DNA from 2 places in the Luteimonas sp. Soil_N_1 genome. Region 1 is predicted to be linked to the other one. Evidence: predicted binding sites of a transcription regulator. Region 1 holds the regulator's gene; the other holds the start of a gene.
The links. Region 1 encodes HrcA, which represses chaperone genes, less so after heat shock. Its sites were predicted from a motif close to TTNGCACTCNNNNNNNNNGAGTGCNAA; they were not measured.

Region 1 (4,489 bases):
ACTCTTCGACCAGGTAATCGATGACGCGTGCGTCGAAGTCTTCGCCGCCGAGGAAGGTGTCGCCATTGGTGGCCAGCACTTCGAACTGCTTCTCGCCGTCGACTTCCGCGATCTCGATGATCGACACGTCGAACGTGCCGCCACCGAGGTCGTACACGGCGATCTTGCGGTCGCCGCCGGACTTGTCGAGGCCATAGGCCAGCGCGGCCGCGGTCGGCTCGTTGATGATGCGCTTGACGTCGAGACCGGCGATGCGGCCGGCGTCCTTGGTCGCCTGGCGCTGGCTGTCGTTGAAGTAGGCCGGCACCGTGATCACGGCTTCGGTGACCTTCTCGCCCAGGTAATCCTCGGCGGTCTTCTTCATCTTCTCGAGGATGCGCGCGGAGACTTCCTGCGCGGACAGGCGCTTGCCGTCACTGGTCGACACCCAGGCGTCGCCGTTGTCGTGCTCGAGGATCTTGTACGGCACCAGGCCGATGTCCTTCTGGACTTCGCCGTCCTTGAACTTGCGGCCGATCAGGCGCTTCACCGCGAAGAAGGTGTTGTGCGGATTGGTCACCGCCTGGCGCTTGGCCGACGCGCCCACCAGCACTTCGCCGTCCTTGGTATAGGCGACGACCGACGGCGTCGTGCGATCGCCCTCGCTGTTCTCGATGACCTTGGCCTTGCCGCCGTCCATGATCGCCACGCACGAGTTCGTCGTGCCGAGGTCGATGCCGATGATCTTTGCCATTGCGCTGCTTCCTCTAAAAGGTATGTGTCTGGGTGACGGCCGGAACCGTCGATGACCGTGATCTGGGGACACGCAACACAGCGTTCAAGCGGTGTGACGCATCGGAATTCGCGATCGGGCCGGGGCCCGGGGCGTTCAGTCAGCCTTGGCGACGACGACCATGGCCGGTCGCAGCAGACGCTCGTTGAGCAGGTAGCCCTTCTGGAACACCTGGGCCACCGCGCCCGGCGCCACGCCCGGCACATCGACGATGCTCATCGCCTGGTGGTGTTCGGGGTTGAACACGTCGCCCGGCGCCGGCGCCAGCGTGGCCAGGCCGTTGCTCTCGGTGGCACGGGTCAGCTCGCGCAGGGTCAACTCGACGCCGCTGCGCAGCGGATCGTTCTCCGGCGCACTGGCCAGACCGGCTTCGAGTGCATCGAACACCGGTACCAGTGCGGCCAGCAGGCGTTCGTTGGCGAAGCGGCGTGCGTTCTCGACCTCGCGGGCCAGACGCTTGCGCTGGTTCTCGAGATCGGCGCGTTCCAGCAACACCTGCGCGCGGAGCTGTTCGAGCTCGCCGCTGAGGCGCTCGACCTGGTCGGCCAGTTGCTGCTCGACCGAGGCCGCTTCCGGGCCATCGGTCTCGTGGAAATCGGGGGACTGCGAATCGTGCTGCTGGGTCATGTCGGGTTCCGGGGCGGTCGTCTGGCCGCCGACGGCACCAGCTATGGGGTCGGGGCGTCCGGATTCAAGGCCGCGCCCAGCACGCTCGCGGTCGCCTGCACCACCGGAATCACCCGCTCGTAGGCCATGCGCGTGGGGCCGATCACGCCCAGCACGCCCAGCGTGCGGCCGCCGGCGCCATAGGGCGCAGTCACCAGCGACATGCCCTCCAGCGGCGCCAGCCCGGTTTCCTCACCGATGAAGATCCGCACGCCCGGCGCGCGGATCGTGCGTTCGAGCAACTGCAGGATCTCGCGCTTGCGCGCAAACACCTCGAACAGGTCGCGCAGACGATCGAGATCCGACAGGTCCTGCACGCCGATCAGGCGGTTCTGCCCGGCCAGCAGCATGTCGTCCTCAGCAGGCACCAGCGCCTGTTCGGCGAGCTCCATGGTCTGCGACAGCAGCGCTTCCATCTCGTCGCGGGCGTTGCGCAGCTCCTCGACCAGTGCCGCCCGGATGTCGCCCAGCGGGCGCCCGGCGAACTGCTGGTTGAGATAGTTCGCCACGCGTTCCAGCTCCACGGCCTCGAAGCCGCGCCGGGTCTGGAAGATGCGGTTCTGCACTTCGTGGTCGGCGAACACGATGATGGCCATGATCCTCTGGCCATCGAGCGGCACGAAATCGATATGCCGGAACGCCAGTTGCTCGCGTCGCGGCACCGACACCACGCCGACGAAATGGGTCATCGCCGACACCAGCTCCGACGCGCTGCCCAGCAGCGACTGGTGCCCGCCTACGCCGAGTTCGCCACGCAGACGTTCGAGTTCGGGTGCACGCAGCGGCTTGACCTGCAACAGCGAGTCGACGAACACCCGGTAGCCCTGCGCCGTCGGCACGCGGCCGGCCGAGGTATGCGGCGAGACCAGCAGGCCGGATTCCTCGAGATCGGACAGGATGTTGCGGATCGTCGCCGCGCTCACATCCAGCCCTGCATGCCGCGCCAACGTCTGCGAACCGACCGGCTCCCCGTCCTGGATATGCCGGGCGATCAGTGTGCGCAGCAGCTGCCGGGCACGCGGATCGAGCGGATGGCGGGGATCGGAGGACATGCGGGCGGTATACGGTGCGCCTACCTGCGATGCAAGCGCCGCATTCTCTCGTCGTGAGACGGATGCACGTTATCTAGCGCACCATCGAATGCCGATCCAGACGCCGATCTACTCGCCCGCGACGCGCCAAGGCACAATCCGCACCCATGCTGACCCATCTCGCCATCCGCAATTTCGCCGTCGCCAGCCAGTCGGATCTGGAGTTCGGCGCAGGCCTGACCGTCATCTCCGGCGAAACCGGCGCCGGCAAGTCGCTGCTGGTCGATGCGCTGGGCTTCCTGTCGGGACAGCGCGCCGACAGCGGCATCGTGCGCCATGGCGCCGAGCGCGCCGAACTGCATGCCGAGTTCGCGCTCGACGATGCCGCGCCTGCGCTGCGCTGGCTGCGCGAGCACGAACTCGATGATGGCGACACCTGCCAGCTGCGCCGCACCCTGCGCGCCGATGGCGGCTCGCGCGCCTGGATCAATGGTCGCCCGGCGACGATCACCCAGCTCGGCGAACTGGCCGGGCATCTGGTCGAGATCCACGGCCAGCACGAACACCAGGCCCTGCTCGCCCGCGGCAGCCAGCTTGCGCTGCTCGATGCGCAGGCCGGCAATGGCGCGCTGCTCGCCGAGGTGCGTGCGACCGCGCAAGCCTGGCGCGCATTGCACGACGAGCGCGACGCGCTGGTCGGCATCGGCGATGTCGCCGAGCGTCGCGACTGGCTGCGTCATCAGCTCGACGAACTCGAAGGCGAATCGCTTGCCGCCGACGCGGTGGCCGACCTGTTCGCGAGCCATCGCCGGCACGCGAACGCGGCCGGCCTGATCCAGACCTGCGATACGGCGCTGGAGCGCATGCGCGGCGACGACGATCTCGGCCTGCCGCAGGCGCTGCAGACGCTGCGCCACGATCTGGCGCGGATGCGCGCGCACGAGCCGCGGCTGGGCGACGTCGACGCGATGCTTGATGCCGCTGCGATCCAGCTCGACGAGGCCACGTTGCTGCTGGGCCAGGTCCGCGACGATCTCGACATCGATCCCGAACAGCTGGAGACGCTGGAACAGCGCCTCGGCCGGCTGCACGAACTCGCGCGCAAGCATCGCGTGACGCCGGAAGAACTCATCGACGTGCAGACGCGCCTCGCCGGCGAGCTCGATCAACTCGACGGCGCCGGCGAACGCCTCACGCAACTCGACGGCGAGATCGAAGCCGCGATGGGCCGCTGGCGCACCGCCGCCGATCGTCTCGGCGCGGCACGTCGCAAGGCGGCCAAGGCGCTGTCGAGCGCGACCACCGCGTTGATCCACGAACTCGGCATGGGCGGCGGCGTGTTCGAAGTCGCGATCGAACCGGTCGAGACCACGCGGCCCGATCCGCAGGGCGCCGAGCGTGTGGAATTCATGGTGTCGGCCAACGCCGGCCAGCCGCCGCGTGCCCTGCGCAAGGTCGCGTCGGGCGGCGAACTGTCGCGCATCTCGCTGGCGATCGAAGTGGCTGCGCTCGGGCACGATGCCGTGCCGACGATGGTGTTCGACGAAGTGGATTCGGGCATCGGCGGCGCGGTCGCCGACATCGTCGGCCGCAAGCTGCGCGCGCTCGGCGAAAGCCGGCAGGTGCTGTGCGTGACCCATCTGCCGCAGGTGGCCTCGAAGGGCCACACGCATTACCGCGTGCACAAATCCAGCGCCGAGGGCGCGACCGAAAGCCGGGTCAGCCTGCTCGACACCGGCGAGCGCACCGAGGAACTCGCACGCATGCTCGGCGGCGTCGACGTCAGCAAGGAAGCGCGCGCCGCAGCCCGCAAGCTGCTGCAGGGCATGGTGTGAGGGGATGCACAGCCGCGCGGACCAATACCGCTGCGGTCATTGACGCTAGAACCTGACGAGGCGCGGCAACGGCCTGTGACCTTGACGCTGACGGCCGCGAACATCGCGGCCGTCAGCGAAAAGAATGTCAGCGCTTCTTGCGGACGTAGAGCACCAGCGAGTGCTCTTCGAGGATGTAACCGTAC
Region 2 (4,489 bases), 970 kb from region 1:
CGCGTGGCTCAGCTTCGCTGTCGTCGGCGGTGGCCCGACCGGCGTCGAGCTCGCCGGCACACTGGCCGAGATCGCGAGGCACACGCTGCGCAGCGAGTTCCGCAACATCGATCCGGCCCTGGCGAAAGTGCGCTTGGTCGAAGCGGGGCCGCGCGTGCTGTCGTCGTTCCCGGACGATCTGTCGGAGAAGGCGCGCCGCCAGCTGCAGAAACTCGGTGTCGAGGTGCAGACCGGCACGCCGGTCGCCGACATCGATGCCGACGGCTACCGCCTCGGCGATCAGCGCGTCGCCGCGAAAACGGTGATCTGGGCCGCGGGCGTGGCAGCGTCGCCGCTCGGCGCCCTGCTCGATGCGCCGCGCGACCGCGCCGGTCGCGTCCAGGTCGAACCCGATCTGCGTGTGCCGGGCCATCCCGACATCTATGTCGCCGGCGATCTCGCCGCGATCCAGAGCGCCGGCCAGCCCGTGCCGGGCGTCGCGCCGGCCGCCAAGCAGATGGGGCGGCACGTCGCGACCAGCATCCGCGCACGCCTGCGCGGCCAGGCGACGACGCCGTTCGCCTACCGCGACTTCGGCAACCTGGCGACGATCGGGCGTATGGCCGCGGTCGTGCATTTCGGCCGGCTCAAACTGTCGGGCGCACTCGCCTGGTGGTTCTGGCTGATCGCCCACGTGTTCTTCCTGATCGGCTTCCGCAACCGCGTGGTCGTGCTGCTCAACTGGACGATGGCGTACTGGAGCTACCAGCGCGCGGCGCGGATCATCTTCGGCCCGCCCCTCGATGCCGAAGCGGCCGCCAAGCCGGACCGTGAAGGGCCCGACGCACCGCGCATCGGCTAGCATGGCCGCGCGCCCACCCAAGCCGGATCTGCAGCCAGGCTGAGTCGCTCCCCCCACACGTTCCGGCGTTCCGCGCATGCTCGAAATCTCGACCCACAATTTCTGGATCGCGCTGGCGGTCACCACTGCCGCTGGCCTGGCCACAGGCCTCGGCAGCCTGCTGGTGCTGTTCGCGAAACAGCCGAACGCGCGCCTGCTGTCGTTCGGCCTGGCGTTCGCCGCCGGCGCGATGGTCTACGTGTCGCTGACCGAGATCCTCGACAAGTCGATCCTCGCCTTCACCAATGCCTACGGTCCGCAGCTCGGCTTCACCTGGGGCACGCTCTCGTTCCTAGGCGGCGTGCTCTTCATCGTCACGATCGATCGGCTGGTGCCCAACCCGCACGAGCGTCTGGAAGTCGACGATCCCTACTTCCGCGAGCACAACACCAGCTACATCAAGCGCGTCGGCCTGCTGACCGCGGTCGCCATCACCGCACACAATTTTCCCGAAGGTCTGGCGACGTTCTTCGCCACGCTGGAGAACCCCGGCGTGGGCATGCCGCTCGCGTTCGCGATCGCGATCCACAACATTCCCGAAGGCATCGCGATCGCGGTGCCGGTGTACTTCGCCACCAACAACAAGCTTTACGCCTTCCTCGCCTGTCTGCTGTCGGGTCTGGCCGAACCGATCGGCGCGCTGATCGGCTACGCCGTGCTGCGCCCCTTCCTGTCCGAACCGGTGTTCGGCGTCGTCTTCGGCCTGATCGCCGGCGTCATGGTGTTCCTCGCCCTCGACGAACTGCTGCCCGCTGCCAAGCGCTACGCCAAGGGACACGAGACGGTGTACGGCCTGGTCTCGGGCATGGCCGCGCTGGCGATCAGCCTGGTGCTGTTCAAGTGGTGAGTGCACGCCGCGCCTGGCGCGCCTAGACATCGCAAACAGAAACGGCCCGCTTGCGCGGGCCGTTTCACATGTCGCATTCGAGCCGGGGATCAGGCCGCGAACAGCGCTTTCATCTTCTTCAGCGCGTTGGCTTCGACCTGGCGGATGCGTTCGGCGGACACGCCGTACTCGTCGGCCAGTTCCTGCAGCGTCACCTTGTGCTCGTCGTCGAGCCAGCGGCGGCTGATGATGTCGCGCGAACGCGCATCCAGCGTGGCCATGCCTTCGCGCAGCAGGTCCAGCTTGCTGCCTTCGCTGTCGCGACGCTCGTAGGCCTGCGCGGGATCTTCATCCTGCGCGACGAGGTAGGCGACCGGCGCCGGTGGCGCGTTGTCGTCGTCCTCGCCTGCGGGCGCGTCGAAACCGATGTCGCGACCGGACAGGCGCGACTCCATCTCGAGCACTTCGCGCTCGGACACGTTCAGATCGGCAGCAACCGCCCGGACCTCGCTCGCGTTGAGCCAGCCCAGACGCTTCTTGCTCTTGCGCAGGTTGAAGAACAGCTTGCGCTGCGCCTTGGTCGTGGCGACCTTCACGATGCGCCAGTTCTTCAAAATGAACTCGTGCATCTCGGCACGGATCCAGTGCACCGCAAAGCTCACCAGGCGCACGCCCACGTCGGGGTCGAAACGCTTGACCGCCTTCATCAGGCCGATATTGCCTTCCTGGATCAGATCGCCCAACGGCAGGCCGTAGCCGTTGTAGCCACGGGCCACGTGCACGACGAAGCGCAGGTGCGAATGCACCAGCTCGCGTGCGGCGTCGAGATCGTCGTCGTCGCGGTAGCGCTGCGCCAGCGCCTGCTCATCTTCGACCGACAGCACCGGAATCTGGTGCACGGCGCCGATGTAGGCATCCAGCGAGCCCAGCGGGTTGAGGGTCGGGAGGCTGTTGGCAACCAGGGCGTGGGACATGGTCTGCGTGCTCATGGGGAGGGATGTTAGCAGTCGATACCTATGACTGCTAAGACGCACAGGAGTTCCCGAATGTTCCATTCACAGAACGACACCGGGAATTTCGTTGACTTCTATTCACGTCCGGGATTGTCGTTGGCCCCGGCGGTCACTGCGCATCTTGGGAGCAAGTCTGCGGACCGACCCGCCAACCTCGCATGAAAACCGCCGCATTCAGGCCCAGTCGGCCGCGCAACGGATCGTCTCGCGCGCGGTCTCGAGCTCGGGCGTCTCGACGACGATCCGGGTCCGCCGGTCCAGCATGCAGCCCAGACCGAGTTCCAGCAGCGTCGCGTGGGCCGCGCGGAGCCCGGCGCTCGTGGCCGCATCGATCAACCCTTCCGCACCCGCTGCTTCCAGCAGCAGCGGCGTCGCGCGCGGTGGGAGCAAGGCAGGCCGCGTCGACGCCTCGCGCAGCACCAGCCACTGCAGCAGGAATTCCAGATCGACCAGACCGCCCGCGCCCTGTTTCAGATCGAAACGGTCGCCTGCGCTGCGGTCCAGCTCGGCACGCATGCGCCGGCGCATCGACAGCACGTCCTCGTGCAGCTTCGCCGGATCTCTCGGCGTCGCCAGGATGTCGCGGCGCACGTCTTCGAACGCGGCCGCCATATCGTCATGCCCGGCCACGAAGCGCGCGCGCACCAGTGCCTGGTGTTCCCAGGTCCAGGCCCGCTCGCGCTGGTATTCGGCGTAGCTGGCCAGCGACGAGACCAGCAGCCCCTTGCCGCCGTCCGGGCGCAGGCGCACGTCGACGTCGTAAAGACGGCCGCCGCCGGTGACGGTGCCCAGCAGCGCGACGATCTTCTGCCCCAGCCGTGCGGCCCAGCGCTGTGCATCAAGCGGACGCTCGCCGGTGGATTGCGCATCGGCGGGCGCGTCGTAAAGGAATACAAGGTCGAGATCGGAACCGAAGCCGAGTTCTTCGCCGCCGAGGCTGCCGTAGCCGATCACCGCGAACCGCGCGTCGGGCAGCGCGCCATGTGTGGATTCAAGATCGCGCATCGCCAGTGCCAGCACGGTGTCGACCACCGCGTCGGCCAGCCACGCGAGCTGGCGCGTGGCGTCCTGTCCCGACTGGCGCCCATCGAGCGTCGCGAGCGCGATGCGGAAGCTCAGCTGCTGGCGGGTCTCGTTGAGATCCAGCAGGCCGGCTTCGAGATCCGGCTGCCGCAACGCGCGCGCGCAGGCCTGGGCCATCTCGCCACGCTGCAGCAGCGGTCCTTCATCGCGCGTGTCGAGCAGTTCGTCGAGCAGAAGCGGATGCGCGGCGAGCCGTTCGGCGAGAAACGCGCTGCGCGTGACCACGTCGACCAGACGTGCGAGCGCTGCCGGGCGTTCGTCGAGCAGGGCCAGATAACTCGCGCGCCGCAGGATGTTGTGCAGCAGTGCGAGCAGCCGGCGGATCGCCTGCAGCGGACGGTCCGCGGGCGCGGACGCCTGCAGCAGTACCGGCATCAGCCTGTCCAGTCGCGTGCGCGCGCTGTCGGAGAGATCGCGCACGCTCGGGGAACGCGCGAAATCGCGCAGTGCCGCGTCGACTTCAGTGCTGTCATTGAAACCCGTGGCTTCGAGCACCGCGCGCTCGCCGCCCTCGGGCAGCGCGCGCCAGTAGCCAGCGAGATCGTCATCCGTCTCCACCGCCCGCTGCTGGCTACGCACGGCGAACAGCGCATCGAACTCCTGCGCGACCGACGCGCGCACAGCGCGCAGTGCATCGACGAGCGCGTCCCAGTCGACATAGCCGAGACCGCGCGCGATCCGCAGACG

Region 2: the regulator HrcA is predicted to act here: its motif matches at 2,707-2,733, upstream of rpoH (RNA polymerase sigma factor RpoH).

Annotation. Positions count from the first base shown of each region.
Region 1 covers NZ_JBDGKS010000001.1:1,855,159-1,859,647, reverse strand. Annotated here, with positions in the region: gene dnaK (molecular chaperone DnaK) at 1-733, opposite strand, end outside; gene grpE (nucleotide exchange factor GrpE) at 869-1,399, opposite strand; gene hrcA (heat-inducible transcriptional repressor HrcA) at 1,441-2,490, opposite strand; gene recN (DNA repair protein RecN) at 2,637-4,304, shown strand; gene fur (ferric iron uptake transcriptional regulator) at 4,432-4,489, opposite strand, start outside.
Region 2 covers NZ_JBDGKS010000001.1:890,140-894,628, reverse strand. Annotated here, with positions in the region: gene AC3A4E_RS04115 (NAD(P)/FAD-dependent oxidoreductase) at 1-841, shown strand, start outside; gene zupT (zinc transporter ZupT) at 918-1,727, shown strand; gene rpoH (RNA polymerase sigma factor RpoH) at 1,817-2,695, opposite strand; gene glnE (bifunctional [glutamate--ammonia ligase]-adenylyl-L-tyrosine phosphorylase/[glutamate--ammonia-ligase] adenylyltransferase) at 2,894-4,489, opposite strand, start outside.